2 regions of the Paenibacillus sp. P46E genome follow, and region 2 is predicted to be linked to the other one. Evidence: predicted binding sites of a transcription regulator. Region 2 holds the regulator's gene; the other holds the start of a gene.
The links. Region 2 encodes CtsR, which represses protease genes until heat stress. Its sites were predicted from a motif close to ATGGTCAATAAAGGTCAAACA; they were not measured.

Region 1: the regulator CtsR is predicted to act here: its motif matches at 6,412-6,432, upstream of clpP (ATP-dependent Clp endopeptidase proteolytic subunit ClpP).

The regions. Positions count from the first base shown of each region.
Region 1 covers NZ_LVYZ01000027.1:34,800-43,200, reverse strand. The annotation lists gene eno (phosphopyruvate hydratase) at 1-43, opposite strand, end outside; gene gpmI (2,3-bisphosphoglycerate-independent phosphoglycerate mutase) at 110-1,654, opposite strand; gene tpiA (triose-phosphate isomerase) at 1,657-2,412, opposite strand; gene A3849_RS06105 (phosphoglycerate kinase) at 2,446-3,627, opposite strand; gene gap (type I glyceraldehyde-3-phosphate dehydrogenase) at 3,740-4,750, opposite strand; gene A3849_RS06095 (sugar-binding transcriptional regulator) at 4,867-5,919, opposite strand; tRNA gene A3849_RS06090 (tRNA-Arg) at 6,252-6,326, shown strand; gene clpP (ATP-dependent Clp endopeptidase proteolytic subunit ClpP) at 6,519-7,115, shown strand; gene A3849_RS06080 (GDSL-type esterase/lipase family protein) at 7,193-7,831, opposite strand; gene A3849_RS06075 (PdaC/SigV domain-containing protein) at 7,964-8,401, opposite strand, start outside.
Region 2 covers NZ_LVYZ01000056.1:57,765-66,165, forward strand. The annotation lists gene radA (DNA repair protein RadA) at 1-1,348, opposite strand, end outside; gene clpC (ATP-dependent protease ATP-binding subunit ClpC) at 1,577-4,045, opposite strand; gene mcsB (protein-arginine kinase McsB) at 4,082-5,146, opposite strand; gene mcsA (protein-arginine kinase activator protein McsA) at 5,175-5,699, opposite strand; gene A3849_RS21945 (CtsR family transcriptional regulator) at 5,729-6,190, opposite strand; gene A3849_RS21950 (GNAT family N-acetyltransferase) at 6,630-7,802, opposite strand; rRNA gene rrf (5S ribosomal RNA) at 8,217-8,333, opposite strand.

The DNA of each region.
Region 1 (8,401 bases), on a different contig from region 2:
AGTCAAGGACTTCGCGAGCATATACATCAGAAATAATAGTCATGTAAGTTAATCTCCTTTTAACATAGGTTATAGTCTTGCAGGTCTTACAGGTCTGGCAGGGTACTGACTATTTGCGGCTGGCAATCATGGACTGTCCGGTCATTTCCGCAGGTTGCGGAAGTCCCATCAGATCTAAGATCGTTGGTGCCACGTCTGCGAGAATACCGGATTCGCGCAGTACAACATTTTCGGTGGTTACAATGAAAGGAACCGGGTTGGTAGTATGTGCCGTGAACGGACGACCATTCTCGTCAAACACCATATCCGCATTACCGTGGTCGGCAATGATGATGGCAACGCCACCTTTGGCTACAACTGCATCCACAACCTTACCCACACATTCATCCGTTACTTCTACAGCCTTGATGGTTGGCTCCAGCATACCGGAGTGTCCTACCATGTCAGGGTTCGCAAAGTTCAGGATAATAGCATCTTGTCTGTCTGCTTCGATCTCCGCTACGCAGGCCGCCGCCACTTCGTATGCGCTCATCTCAGGCTGAAGATCATAGGTTGCCACTTTTGGCGAGTTAATCAGGATACGGGTTTCGCCAGGAAGCTCTTCATCGCGTCCACCGCTGAAGAAGAAGGTTACGTGCGGATACTTCTCAGTTTCCGCGATACGCAGCTGCTTCTTGTTCTGCTGTACAAGCACTTCACCCAGTGTATTGTCCAAGTTCTTAGGCGAATATGCCACATAGCCCTGAACAGTCTCACTGAATGTAGTCAAACATACGAAATGCAAGTTCTGCGGGAACAACGGACCCCGGTCGAAGCCGCGGAAATCCGAATTCGTGAATACCTGGGACAGCTGAATCGCACGGTCCGGGCGGAAGTTGAGGAACACGACGGAATCGCCGCTCTCAACAGTCGCTGTCGGTTTACCTTCGCTGTCTACAATTACGCTAGGCTCAACAAATTCATCATACACAGAGTTCTGGTAAGATCCAGTAATCGCCTGCAGGGCATCTGTATATTTCGGGCCTTCCCCATAAACCATAGCGCGGTAAGCCTTCTCTACACGTTCCCAGCGTTTGTCACGGTCCATCGCGAAATACCGTCCGGAAACCGTAGCAATCTTGCCTACACCCACTTCGTCAATCTTGGCGATCAGCTCCTGAACGAACTTCTGTCCGCTGTCAGGAGGAACGTCTCGGCCATCCATGAAAGCATGAATATACACTTCGTGCATATCTTCTTTTTTGGCCAGATCGAGCATAGCAAACAGGTGTTTGATATGGCTGTGCACCCCTCCGTCGGATACAAGCGCATACAGGTGAAGCTTCTTGCCGGTTGATTTGGCGCTTCTTACAGCGGCAACCAGTGTTTCGTTCTCAAAGAATTCCCCATCACGTATCGACTTGTCGATACGGGTCAGGTCCTGGTATACGATCCGGCCGGCACCGATGTTAAGGTGACCCACTTCGGAGTTCCCCATCTGTCCTTCCGGCAACCCTACAGCTTCACCGCAAGCGGTAAGTGTGGTGTTCGGATACTGCTTCAGGTAACGGTCATAGTTCGGCTTGTTGGCTTGGGCAACAGCGTTGCCTTCAGTCGTATTACGCAGACCGAAACCATCCATGATGATCAAAGCAACGGGTTTTGGTGCTGACATCCTTACTTCGCCCCCTCAACCAATGAAACGAACGAAGCAGGCTGCAGGCTGGCACCGCCGACGAGCGCGCCGTCGATGTCACTCTGACTCATGTACTCCGTAACATTCTCAGGCTTCACACTGCCACCGTATTGGATACGCACTGCTTCAGCAGTCGCTTCATCGTACAGGTCTTTTACAAGCGTACGGATGTAAGCAATAACTTCATTGGCATCCTGGGAAGTAGAGGATTTACCTGTTCCGATAGCCCAGATTGGCTCATAGGCAATAACTACACTTGCAGCCTGCTCTGCGCTAAGGCCGGCAAATGCGCCTTCGGTTTGGACTTTGCAAACATCTTTTGTCTGGTTAGCTTCGCGCTCTTCGAGCTTTTCGCCTACACATACAATTGGAGTGATGCCGTGGCGGAAAGCCGCATGCATCTTCTTGTTCACGATTTCGTCTGTCTCGCCAAAGTATGCACGGCGTTCAGAGTGGCCGATGATCACATAATCTACGCCAAGGTCCTTCAGCATTACACCGCTGATTTCGCCTGTGTAGGCTCCGTTATCTTCGAAGTGCAGATTCTGTGCGCCAATCTTAATGCTGGTACCTTTGGCTGCTGCAACCAGTGCCGGCAGGTTCGTGAATGGTGCGCAGATTACAGTTTCTACGCCTTTCACTTCTGCTTGGCCTTTGACTTCAGCGAAAAAGCCTTCCGCTTCGGAAACGGTTTTGAACATCTTCCAGTTCCCGGCGATGATAGGTGTTCTGCTCATAGTAATGGAATGCCTCCTTCTACCTTCTACGTCTTACTTGTCGTTCAGTGCTTCTACGCCAGGAAGTGCCTTGCCTTCCATGAACTCGAGTGATGCGCCGCCGCCAGTGGAGATGTGGTCCATTTGGTCAGCCAGGTGGAATTTCTCTGCCGCTGCTGCGGAATCACCGCCGCCGATGATCGTATAACCTTCGGTTGTTGCACAAGCCTGAGCTACAGCCTTAGTTCCTTCAGCAAAGATGTCGATTTCGAACACGCCCATAGGTCCGTTCCAAACAACCAGCTTAGAGTTCTTGATCACATCAGCATAGAGTTCGCGAGTCTTAGGACCGATGTCCAGCCCCATCCAGCCTGCCGGGATTTCATTGATGTCTACTACCTTGGTATTCGCGTCTGCGCCGAACTTGTCAGCTACAACAACGTCTACCGGCAGCAGGAAGTTCTTGCCAAGTTTTTTAGCTTTTTCGATAAATCCGAGCGAAGCTTCGAGCTTCTCGTTATCTACCAGGGATTCGCCGATTTCGAAGCCTTGAGCTTTGGTGAAGGTGTAAGAAAGGCCGCCGCCGATCAATACGTTGTCAGCCAGAGTCAGCAGGTTGTCGATAACGTCGATTTTGTCTTTAACTTTAGATCCGCCGATGATGGCAGTGAAAGGACGTTCAGGGTTCGAAAGGGCTTTGCCCAGAACGGACAATTCTTTCTCCATCAGAAGACCGGATACTGCAGGCAGGAAGTGGGCGATACCTTCTGTCGAAGCATGTGCACGGTGAGCCGCGCCGAATGCGTCGTTGACGAACAGATCAGCCAGTTCTGCGAACTGCTTAGCCAGTTCAGGATCGTTCTTTTCTTCACCTTTATAGAAACGTACGTTTTCAAGCACAAGCACGTCGCCTTCGTTCATTTCAGCGATTTGCGCTTTTACTGCATCGCCAACCGCTTCATCAGCCTTGGCTACCGGTTTGCCGAGAAGCTCGGACAGACGGACAGCAGCGGATGTCAAACGCATGGAATCGACGAATTCACCTTTAGGACGGCCCATATGGCTGGCCAGAATGACCTTTGCACCGTTCTCGATCAGGTATTTAATTGTTGGAAGGGTTTCGCGGATACGGGTATCATCAGTGATTTTACCGTCTTCCACTGGCACGTTGAAATCCACACGCACGAATACGCGTTTGCCTTTTACTTCTACATCACGGACACTTTTTTTGTTCATGATTAACATTTCCTCCACACCCAAAATTGGTTCGTTCACGAATCCATTTAGAAAGAGCGGAAACAAGGAAAGTCTGTTTCCGCTCTATAGTTACGCTTATATGAAATCGATATTATTGAGCCAGTTTAGCGAATTTCTCCAAAGTACGGACGAGTTGTGCAGTGTAGGACATTTCATTGTCATACCAAGCAACAGTTTTAACCAGTTGTTTGTCGCCAACAGTCAGGACCTTAGTCTGTGTAGCATCGAACAGAGAACCAAAAGTCATACCCTTGATGTCGGAAGATACGATTTCATCTTCAGTGTAGCCGTAAGTTTCTGGATCGGAAGCTGCTTTCATTGCTGCGTTGATTTCTTCAACAGTTACGCTCTTATCCAGAACAGTAACCAGCTCAGTCAGGGAACCAGTCGCTACAGGCACACGTTGTGCTGCACCGTCAAGTTTGCCTTTCAGTGCTGGGATTACCAGACCGATAGCTTTTGCAGCACCGGTAGTGTTAGGAATGATGTTCTCAGCAGCAGCGCGGGCACGTCTGAAGTCGCCTTTTGCGTGTGGAGCATCAAGAGTATTCTGGTCACCTGTGTAAGCGTGGATAGTAGTCATCAGGCCTTCAACGATTCCGAACTTGTCGTTCAGAACTTTTGCCATTGGAGCCAGGCAGTTAGTTGTGCAAGAAGCGCCGGAGATTACTGTTTCGGAACCGTCAAGGATGTCATCGTTAACGTTGTAAACAACAGTTTTCATGTCGCCTGTAGCTGGAGCGGAGATAACTACTTTCTTAGCTCCACCTTTAAGGTGCTTTTCAGCGGCTTCTTTAGTTGTGAAGAAACCTGTGCATTCCAGAACGATATCAACGCCAAGCTCTCCCCAAGGAAGTTCTTCAGGGTTGCGGTTAGCAAGAACCTTAACATCTTTGCCGTTAACTTTGAAGAAGCCGTCATGCACTTCAACATCGCCTTGGAATTTACCTTGAGTTGTATCATATTTAAGCAAATGAGCAAGCATCTTAGCGTCAGTCAAGTCATTGATTGCTACCACTTCGATACCTTCTACATTTTGAATACGGCGGAATGCAAGGCGTCCAATACGTCCAAAACCGTTAATACCAACTTTTACACTCATTGAATAGTTCCTCCTAGATTTCGTTTTATTTATTCAAGACAGGCCGTGAGGCTCGTCAAGACAACAATGTTAAGTATAATGCATAAGTCCTTTGCTTGCTCCCCATATTCTGGAAACTATAGGACTGCCTGGATCTGATTGTCAATTTCTTTGCCGATTTCGACAGCAGCCGCCTCATCAGTAACGAGTATATCCTCCTGCCCGAACCGCAGCATCGCATGAATGGCTTTCGCCTTGCGTTTGCCTCCTGCAATTCCGACAACCACTTCCGTGCGGATAATATCCTCAAGTCGGAGCCCCATAGTCAGCATGGTATGAACAACCTGACCTTCTTCATTGAAATAATAGCCGAACGATTCGGCAACCGCTCCTTCTTCCTGAATCTCTGAGACTGTAGTCTCATCCAGCTTGCGGCGGCGGGTCATTTCAATGGCATCCCCAATACCATGCACAATAATTCGTGATCTGCGGATAATTTGCACGATCTCTCCAATATTTGCATCGAGCGCCAGTGACTGGTAAGCATCTTCACTAAGTAAATCAGGCACATGCAGAAGGCGGTAATTGGCTCCCATCCGTTTGGCCATCTTTGAAGCAATCGTATTAGCCTGGATTTCCATGCTCTCACCCAATCCCCCGCGCGCCGGGACAACCCAAGCGTTCTTATAGGAAAGGGATAACGGAGGCGTGAGCTGATCAGCCATTTCAGCAAGCGTTGAACCGCCCGTAACGGCAATGGTATCATCCGACCGCAGTACACCAAGCAATGCCTTGGCACCCGCGCGTCCGAGCTCACGCTTCGTGAACGGCGATGTCTCGCAATCACCAGGTACAACAATAACTTTGTTCAGACCATACGTTGTACGAATTTTATCTTCCAGATCATCCAGGCCAAACAGGCTCTTGGCGATTGGCTCCAGCAGGTCAAGCAGTCTGCGCCCCGCATCGCTTACGCGCATGCCTACGCTCTCGATCTCAATGAGCCCTTGCGATTTCAGAAGATCCGTCTCGGCACGCAGCACCCGCTCTGTCATATCCAGCGATGCGGCAAGTGTTCTGCGCCCAATAATATCGGACAGCATGATCTGATGTAGAATCGTGTAACGTCTCTTAAGGGTTTCCATGAGATCAGGCAGAAGCTGCTTTTGGATTTCTAATAAATTACGCATGCTTTCACTCCTGCAACTTCGTCTTCCTCTTATTCCCTTGTCCATGGTCTTAAAACGTCCCGGGTTAACTTTTTAAGTCCCACCCATATTCTACCCAAATATTACGCGGAGTGCAAGTCTTCCGAGACTATAATTCTCATCCTCTTTTCATCTTATACATCTGCCACACCATGGAAAGTGCTGAAAGTCCTGTGACTCCCGGATAAAAGCCCCGTTAATGAATATTCCCGGACGCTTGAGGCCGCTAATTTAGAAGAAGACAAAGATATTTTTACAGCAGTGTGATTAAGCCGTTGCATTTGAACCCTAAATAGATTATAATAATTTCTGTTGCGCCCGTGGTCCAATGGATATGACGTAGGCCTCCGAAGCCTGAGATCCAAGTTCGATTCTTGGCGGGCGCGCCATTAATTTCACTTTTGTACATATTTTAGCATTCCACCTATAGTATTTAACCAAAGAGCCGCTTGTTGGCTCTTTTTTTATAAACTAAGTTTGACTTTCTTTGACTTTTTGTTTGAATTTGTTTATCATGTGGTTAATACGGTAACAGTAAAAAATGAACACATTCGAAGAACCAATTCAAGGAGGTTTTCCACGTGAGTTATATTCCTATGGTAGTAGAACAGAGCAACCGCGGTGAGCGCGCTTATGACATCTATTCCCGCCTGCTGAAGGACCGCATCATTTTCCTCGGAACGGAGGTTAATGACGTGGTAGCCAATTCCATCATCGCCCAAATGCTCTTCCTGGCTGCCGAGGATCCAGATAAGGATATTCATCTGTATGTGAACAGCCCTGGCGGTTCCATCACAGCCGGAATGGCTATATTTGATACAATGCAATACATTAAACCGGATGTTTCCACCATTTGTGTGGGCATGGCTGCCTCCATGGGGGCTTTCCTGCTGAATGCCGGTGCCAAGGGCAAACGCTTCGCGTTGCCAAACAGTGAGATCATGATCCACCAGCCGCTGGGTGGTGCTCAAGGACAGGCTACAGACATCGAAATCCGTGCCCGCCGTATCCTGAAGCTTCGCGACAAGCTGAACCGTATCCTGTCTGAACGCACTGGCCAACCGCTGGAGCGCATCGAAAAGGATACTGACCGCGACTACTTCATGACCGCTGCTGAAGCAGCCGAGTATGGTATTGTCGATAAGGTTATTGAGAAGACGCTGCCTTCAGGCGTATAATTCAAAGCACAGCAAAAGAGGCTGCCTGGACCTAATGGTCTAGAGCAGCCTCTTTTGCATGTATAGCACCCAGTTCGTTATCCCAGCCGGCTGTAACCCAAGGCATCGAGCTTCCCGGCGATTACACGGTACCCTCTACCGTTAGGATGCACATGATCCAGTGACAGCAGTCCACGCTCATTGCCGGTGAACTCATGATAGATGGAGGCAAACCCGCATACACTGCTGCTATAACCCGCAACATAGCCGTTAAACTGGCGTACCCAGTCTGTAGCTTCCGATAACTGGGGATAAGGATTATAGAGTCCAACCAACCGGATGATATAGGGCTGGCGGCTGCCGTTCTTCAACTGCCGGAGTGAACCCATAATCTCGTTGAAGTTTCTTTTGCACTCGCGAAGCGCCCGTTCCAGCGCTGGAGACAGGTAGCCCGGACGAAATGACACGGCTTTGGCTGCCTTGATCAGATCGTTTCCGCCAATGGACAAGGTAACAATATCTGCACCCCGGACTGCTTGGCGGAACATGGGGTCACTGCTTAGGCGTTGCTCCAATGCAGCGGTAGTTAGACCATTGATACCAAGGTTGACCGATCCGACTGGAGCGCGGAGCTGCCCCTCTGCCATTCTGCGGTAAACGGGTACGAAGCCATTACCCGGCAGTGCTCCGAATCCGGTCGTCAAGGAATCACCGATAGCCGTGTAGAGATAACTCATTTCCTTCCCTCCCCGCTTGATAAGCTGGTTTCTCCTTTAGCTTATGACCGGGGAAGGCGCCAGGCAACGGAAAGGTGTCCATATACGGCATTAGCGGAGCGGGCTATTCTCCTGTTTTATGAAGGAAGGCACTTATTTCAGACCAGCGAACGGGCTGCTTCCATCCGGCAGAAGCTCCTTGAAGGTGAACTCATATTCAGGGAACCCGGAGGCATATGCTGTATATTCATAAAGCTGGAAGAACACTGCCAATTTTCCGTCTTTCACATAAAAATTCTTCTCTGTATTCAGGCCGGTGAAGCCGCCCAGGTAGCCGCCCTCTGCCTTGATTAGCTTGGACAGCTTGGCATTAAGCTCTTTTTTATAGTTCGGGTTGGCTTTCAGCAAATCCCCAATCAGGAGGCGCTTGCCGTCCTTCAGAGAGAACGTGAATGCATTGCGGTAAGTCATGCCGTGGGCACCGCCAGTATAGCTGTACTGGGTCGTGATCAGACTGAGTATGCCGTCCTGGTTGTACGTGATCACATAGCCCCCGTCGAACTCATACGGCCGGTCGTCCGAGGATCTATT
Region 2 (8,401 bases):
GTGCATCTGCTACGGTGCTGACGCCAATAATCTGGATATCCTGCGGATGCTTCCAGCCTTTCATACTTTTCTCGGGCATAATGACTCTCCGAAACCCAAGCTTGGCTGCCTCTTTCACCCGCGTTTCTGCACGTGAGACCCCTCTTACTTCTCCGGTAAGTCCAACTTCTCCAAAAAAAACATCATAAGGCTTAGTTGAAATATCCCGGAAGCTGGAGGCGATACTAATGGCAACTGCCAAATCAATAGCCGGCTCATCCAACTTTACCCCGCCAGCTACATTCAAGTAAGCATCCTGGTTTTGCAAAAACATCCCCATGCGCTTCTCCAGTACTGCAATGATCAGAGCCATCCGTTGATGGTCCATACCTGTACACATCCGCCGTGGTGAAGGGAAGTGGGTAGCTGCTACAAGCGCCTGAAGCTCAACAAGCACAGGCCGGGTCCCCTCCATGCTGGCTACAACCGCCGAACCAGCGACACCGAGCGGACGCTCCGACAAGAAAAGCTCAGAAGGATTCTCCACTTCAGTAAGTCCGATTTCTCCCATCTCAAAAATCCCGATCTCATTTGTGGATCCAAACCGGTTCTTGACCGCACGCAGCAAACGGTACGTATGATGACGCTCCCCTTCAAAATAGAGGACACAATCGACCATATGCTCCAGCATGCGTGGCCCTGCAATTGCCCCTTCTTTCGTTACATGTCCTACAAGGACCGTAGCAATTCCGCGAATTTTGGCGATCCGCATGAATCTTGTCGTACATTCCCGAACCTGTGTCACACTGCCGGGTGCGCTTGTTACCTCTGGCATAAATACTGTCTGAATAGAGTCAATGACCAGGAATTGAGGCTGAATCTGCTCAATCGCTTCTTCAATGCTCTCCATATTAGTCTCACACAGCACATAAAGCTCTGCCGAAAGCGCCCCAAGGCGATCCGCACGAAGCTTCGTTTGCCGGACCGATTCTTCTCCTGAAATGTACAGCACCCGTAATCCCTGGGTTGTCAGCGCGTGTGAAGTCTGAAGCAGGAGCGTCGACTTACCAATCCCCGGATCTCCTCCTACCAGTACCAGAGAACCGGGAACAATCCCTCCCCCCAGCACACGGTTAAGCTCTCCAATGCCTGTCAGGATACGCGGCTCTTTGTCACTTTCTATATTTATGATCGATTGCGCCTTTTCTTTACTTTGAAAAATCGGTGCATTCATGCCTTGTGTTTTGACTACGACTTCTGTCTCTTCCACCATGGAGTTCCAAGCCTGGCAGCCGGGACATTTCCCGAACCATTTTGGCGATTCATAGCCGCATTCAGTACAAAAAAATTTAGTTTTTGGTTTTGCCATGTGCTCTCCTATCCGTCCGAACTTGCTAAAATTGCGGATAAATTTCTCTTACTCAAAGTTTACCATTTCTGCACACTGAACGGAAGGTCACTTAAGATCTACTTTTGAATCCTACCTTCATTAACCTGCCTGAATGATTGGTTAATTAAACATCAATGTCCCTTTACACAAAAAAGCCCCCACTTCTCCATACGGAGAAGTGGAAGCTTTGTTTCAACCAAGTAAAGGTTATTCTGTTCCAACCTCATTTTCCTGTGTGACTGCAATCGGCGGTTCTACGGTAGTTACTACAAGTTCACCATTAACCTCATCAATGTTAAGGGAATCCCCTTTTTTGATGTTGCCTTTCAGCAGTTCCTCGGAGAGACGGTCTTCGATGTGCTTTTGAATCGCCCGACGCAGCGGACGCGCACCGAAGGCTGGATCATATCCCTCTTTGGCCAGGAAGGCTTTAGCCCCTTCAGTAAGCACAAAGTCCACATCATACTCACGCAGACGCTTGCGCAATTCCTCGGACATAAGTGTAACAATTTCGGCAATGTGTTTTTCATCCAGGGAGTGGAAGACGATGATTTCGTCAATACGGTTCAGGAACTCAGGACGGAAGCTCTTCTTCAGCTCTTCCATGACTTTACCCTTCATGTTACTGTAATCCGCTCCGGCATCCTGTACGGCTGTGAATCCAAGCGTTGAGTTCTTCTTGATCGCCTGCGCTCCGACATTGGATGTGAGGATGATCAGAGTGTTGCGGAAGTCGACGACACGGCCTTTGGAATCGGTCAGACGGCCGTCTTCCAGTACCTGCAGCAGAATGTTGAATACTTCCGGATGAGCTTTTTCAATTTCGTCCAAAAGCACAACAGAATATGGTTTGCGGCGAACCTTCTCGGTCAATTGCCCGCCTTCTTCATAGCCCACATACCCTGGAGGCGCTCCGACCAAACGGGAAGTGGAATGCTTCTCCATATACTCCGACATATCGATACGGATTACCGCATTCTCATCACCGAACATAGCTTCAGCAAGTGCACGCGCCAGCTCGGTTTTACCAACCCCTGTGGGTCCCAGGAAGATAAATGAACCCATTGGACGTTTTGGATCTTTGAGCCCTGCACGCGCCCGGCGGAGTGCCCGGCTGACTGCCTTCACGGCTTCATCCTGACCAATGACACGTTCATGGAGCAGAGCCTCCATGTTGAGTAGACGGTCAGTCTCTTCTTCCTTCAGCTTGCTGACAGGGATACCTGTCCAGCTGGCTACCACCTGGGCAATATCCTCTGGGGTAACCTGAGAATCAGTCCGGCCTTGTTTTTCTTTCCACTGGTTCTTGGTGGTATCCAATTCCTCACGGATTTTTTGCTCGGTGTCACGCAGTGCAGCAGCCTTTTCGAACTCTTGGCTCTGTACAGCAGAATCCTTCTCCTTGCGGATATCATCCAGACGCATTTCAAGTTCCTTGAGATTTGGCGGGATTGTGTAAGAGTTGAGTCTTACCTTAGAGCCTGCTTCATCAATCAGGTCAATCGCCTTATCCGGCAGGAAACGGTCCGGAATATAACGGTCTGACAGCTTCACAGCTTCCACAATAGCTTCATCTGTGATCTTCACACGGTGATGGGCCTCATAACGGTCACGAAGACCGTATAGAATTTGGACCGCTTCTTCCGGAGAAGGCTGGTCCACTGTAATTGGCTGGAACCGGCGTTCAAGAGCTGCGTCTTTCTCGATATATTTGCGGTATTCGTCCAGTGTGGTGGCACCAATGCACTGCAGTTCTCCACGGGCTAGAGCAGGCTTCAGGATGTTGGAAGCATCAATTGCACCTTCCGCTCCTCCAGCGCCAATCAGAGTATGCAGTTCATCGATAAAGAGTACAATGTTACCCGCTTGACGAATCTCATCCATAATTTTTTTGAGGCGGTCTTCGAACTCACCGCGGTATTTCGTACCGGCAACTACTGAACCCATATCCAGAGTCATTACGCGCTTGTCACGCAAAGTTTCCGGAATTTCATTGTTGATGATTTTTTGCGCCAACCCTTCGGCAATCGCTGTTTTACCTACCCCAGGTTCACCGATCAGGACCGGATTATTTTTGGTGCGGCGGCTAAGCACTTGAATAACGCGCTCAATTTCCTTGCTGCGGCCAATCACAGGATCCAGATTGCCATCTTTGGCATATGCGGTCAGGTCGCGAGCGAGGCCATCCAACGTAGGCGTGCTGACATTGGCTGGAGCGCCGCTGTGGCTCGAAGTAGCTTCACTGCTGCCCAGAAGCTGCAGAACCTGCTGACGGGCCTTATTAAGGCTGATTCCAAGGTTATTGAGAACACGCGCCGCTACGCCTTCGCCTTCGCGGATCAGTCCGAGCAGGATATGCTCTGTTCCCACATAAGTGTGGCCCAGTTTACGAGCTTCATCCATCGATAGCTCGATAACCTTTTTGGCACGAGGAGTATAAGCAATGTTTGTAGGCTGCTCTTGTCCCCGGCCGATCAGTGTTTCCACTTCGTCCTGAATTTTTTCAAGACCCAGACCCAGACCGATCAGAGCCTTAGCGGCAATTCCGTCTCCTTCACGAATCAGGCCGAGCAAAATATGTTCTGTCCCAATGTTGTTGTGTCCCAAACGAACGGCTTCTTCCTGCGCCAATGCGAGCACCTTTTGTGCGCGTTCCGTAAATCTTCCAAACATCATATCCCCTGCACCTCCACGGATAATAAATATCTATAATTAATGTTGTGATCCCAGTGTCTCCCGGAGCAGCTTCGCCCGGTACATATCGAGTTCGGTGGCTGTAAGCTCGTCGCCGAACATTTTTTGCAGAAAACCCGGCTGTGTCTTTACATTCAGCTCGTTGAGGACTGAAATCGACGGTCCTTCCAAAATACCAAGATCAACCCCAAGCCTTAGATCGGAGAGCCGTTGTGCAGACTCCTTTAGTTCCATCACCGCCGCATAGGACAATATCCCGTAAGAACGTTTGATTCTGTCTGTAATCCGCAAAGCGGAATCTACCAACAGACGTTCCCGCGCGTTGCGCTCATGCTCGATAATCTGGGTAACTACGCCATGGAGATTCTCGATTATTTCACTTTCCGTCTGGCCAAGCGTGATCTGGTTGGAGATCTGAAAGATATTCCCTACTGCTTCGCTGCCTTCACCATAAATTCCTCTTACCGTGAGCCCTACTTGATTCACAGCGGATAAAATCCGGTTGATCTGGTGGGTCATTACAAGTGCAGGCAAGTGGACCATGACCGATGCACGAAGCCCTGTGCCCACATTTGTAGGACAACTAGTCAAATACCCTCTTCGATCATCAAAGGCGTAATTGACCGAGCCTTCAAAAATATCATCAATGGCTGTCGCCCTTACCCAAGCCTCTCTGACCTGCAGACCGGGGAACAGACACTGAATACGCAAATGGTCTTCTTCATTGATCATAATACTGACTGACTCGTCCTCATTCAGGATGACTGCGCCACCCCGTGACTCGTTAGCGAGGTTAGGGCTAATGAGATGCTTTTCCACAAGCACCTTTTTGTCCAGCTCATCCAGCTCATCCAGTTTCAAGAGTTGAAAGTTGCCGAAATCCGCAGCTGCTTCTCCTTGAAAAACAGGAGCGAGCTGGTCCAGCACCTCTTCCGACTGCTCTGCCGAAGCCAGCAAAGGGAAGGGCAGATGCTCCAGGTTGCGGGCGATCCGCATCCGGCTGCTGATGACGATCTCAGAATGGCTACCACCGCAGCGCATCCAGTCACTAAGGGCTTGTTCAGTAAACCGGAGACTTGACATGTCATATCCCCCCTATATATCAAAGACTTTACTCTTGTGGCATTTCTTTTTCAAGCTGGCGGATCTGATCCCTCAGCTCAGCTGCGGTTTCAAACTCCTCCTGTGCGATACTGTGCTGCAGTTCCTGCTTCAGTTCATCAATCTGGCGTTTACACATGATCTTTGCTCCTGCACGTTTCGGCAACTTACCCACATGAGCGGTGCTGCCATGAACCCGTCTGAAGAGCGGGTCCAGCGTACTGTCAAAATATTTATAACAGGAGCTGCAGCCAAAACGCCCAAGCTTGCTGAACTGGGAGTAAGTCATTCCACAATTCTCACATTGAAGGCTCTGAGCGGTCTGGGAGGCTGCGTTTTTTTCCTTGCCTGCCCCTTCCAGATCCAGAAGACCAGACAGCAGACTGTGAATGGAGAATCCTCCCGCTGTTCCAGGAATGAGCTCCCCTTTCTCCCGCGCACAACTTTCGCAAATATGAAACTCCGTCTTCTCTCCGTTCACAATCTTTGTGAAATGGAGTGTAGCCGGTTTGACCCCGCATTCCTGGCAAAGCATAAGCGGTGTCCCTCCTTAAGATTTGACCATTATTTGCCCAATAAAGAGATTAGCATAGCCTTCATCAGCTTGGCACGAATCTCATCCCGGTACGGCAGATTAACCGTCAGGCATTCCCGGGAAACAGCAGCGCGCAATAGGCACGCTTCACGCTTGGTTAGAAACCGGGCCTCCTCCAGCTGATAAATCAGCCCTTCGGCGGAATTTTGATCGATATCTTTTCCGATTGTAGAATTGAGATGTGCGTACAGTGCGACATTCTGGGGCAGCTCAAAACGCTGAATCCGGATGTATCCACCACCGCCACGTTTGCTCTCGACTACATAACCCTTTTCCAAAGTAAAGCGTGTACTAATGACATAGTTGATCTGAGACGGCACGCATGAGAACTGGTCCGCCAGGTCATTGCGCTGAATTTCCACCGTACCTTCGGGACTTTCATGCAAAATATTCTTCAGATATTGTTCGATAATATCAGAGATATTACGCATCACTCATCCTCCAGTGTTCAAAGCTTATAGTGCAACTGACTGTGCTTCCGTCCGGTAATGATCTCTATAGATCTTAACCCAAGAGCAGAGGCCCGAATCGAAACTACATTCATACCTCAGTACTTAGAGTGCAATACAGTATCATTCCGGAGATATACTAAAAAAGCCATAAATGAAGAGCCTGCCACCATTGTCTCTACTTCCTTCAATAAAATGAATTCGAGCTGCGTTGACTTTGACTTTCTTTGACTTTTTTCATATTATAACACATTCTCACTGAATTCCAAGTGGTTGCTTTTATTTTTTACGTTTTAGGGCAATTGTATTCTGACCATTGTGAAAAAATCAGGGTTTTGCATGGTGATTTCCATTGAACTTTCAGGTGGCAAAAAGCTCCCCCAGCTTCATTATGAAACCGGGAGAGCCTTAGATTATGGGATTAGAAAAAATCAAACAATGCTGTTTTCGCCTGCGGGATGACCTTTTCCAGCCATTCCAATCCCGCCGGGTTTGCTTTTAGCTGACCGTATCTGGCCAGTTCCCCTGGCCGCTTGTACCCTAGCAGCAGAACAGTAAGCGTACCAATGGTGCAATTCAGATCTGCAGAGGCTTTCTCTCCTTCTACGCGACTTAACGTTGCTGCCCCATCCTCGGATACAGTCCATAACCATAAGCCATTGTTCCATGGTGCATGTTCATCATCAATATACAAAGTCCTACTCTCACGGTTCGTAATGGGTCGGAAGGTGAAGTTCTCCACAAATCTTTGTGCATTCACAATCCGCCCCATAAAGTATGGATAATTTTCCTGTGGAATGCGCGGATCGGGAAGCAAATACGGGAGAATATCATCAGAAGGTACTTGCTTGAGAGAAGCTCCAGTTATCATCGAATCGTGGTTGGCAAGAAATGTCCACAGGCCCTGATGCGCCACTTCGTTCAAGTAAATGAATTCATCAATGATCAGTTCATTATTGATTATTTTATATAACACATATCCTTCCGGATCACCAAGCTTCGAGTAAAAAACACAGTGGTGTGTCTGGTCATCCAATACACTCCGCTTCCACCAGTCCGTATCACGCTGCAGAGTTCCGTTATATTCAGCGGCAAATCTACTGTAGAGTTCCTCTATTGTATCAAGACCTGCGGAATCACGCTTTACAGTCCCTTGAATTTCAGTTTTCCTTGGAAACTTATCCACTGGTATGGAGTATTTCTTATATTCACAATAGACCTCCCAGCCAAACTTTCGGTAAAAAGGAATCAAAAACGGATGTAAAAAGGACAATGTCTGACCTGCCTCATTCATTGTTTGCAGCGTATGGGATAGAAGCTTGGCTACAAGTCCCTGTCTGCGGTTCTCCGGCCATGTAGAAACCCCGGCTATTCCGCCCATGGGAACGGCTCTGCCTTGTATGTAGACCTGAAGCGGAAGCAATGTCAATTGTGCTCCAAGCACTTCATCTTCAAACGCTCCCCATACTCTTTCCGGCTTAAATTTCAGCTTCGTTTCAACGCGCTCTTCACCCGTAACCTTGTATTTAAAAGCATATTCGGACAAGCTTAGACTTGCTTCAAACTCCTCGGATTTCAATGGCCTGATTTCCACTTCCGCTCACCTCTTCATTGTTAGTAATCTTCTCTATGAGAGTATAACAAGCAAAGGGCTCTGTTGCTAATCATCTCGAGAAAAAGAATCTCGCTAAAAGTTATCCACAGAAATAAACTGAACTAATTTATGTTTGTTTGGATTAATCATCCTGCAAAATAGTTATCCACTATTTCCATATACTTGTCCACATAATCCACTTTTTATCCACAAAAACCGTGGATTATCCGGTTTTTCGCTTGACTAGTCCTTATGATTATGTATTTTCGCATGAAAAAGATGGATGTAACGGTCCGTGCAATTATATCCACATGTGTGTAAGTTTTCTGAACTTACTGAAAATTATCCACAGCTTTTCCACAGCCGTGCACAACGCAAAAAACCACTGTTAATAACTCAACAGTGGTCTTGTCTGCTTGGCAACGTCCTACTCTCCCAGGACCCTTCGGTCCAAGTACCATCGGCGCTGGAGGGCTTAACGGTCGTGTTCGGGATGGGTACGCGTGGAACCCCTCCGCTATCGCCACCAAACATGATTTTTCGAAGCTTTCGCTTCTTGAAATCGCTGCAAGAAAATATCAGACCTTTGCGGCCGACAT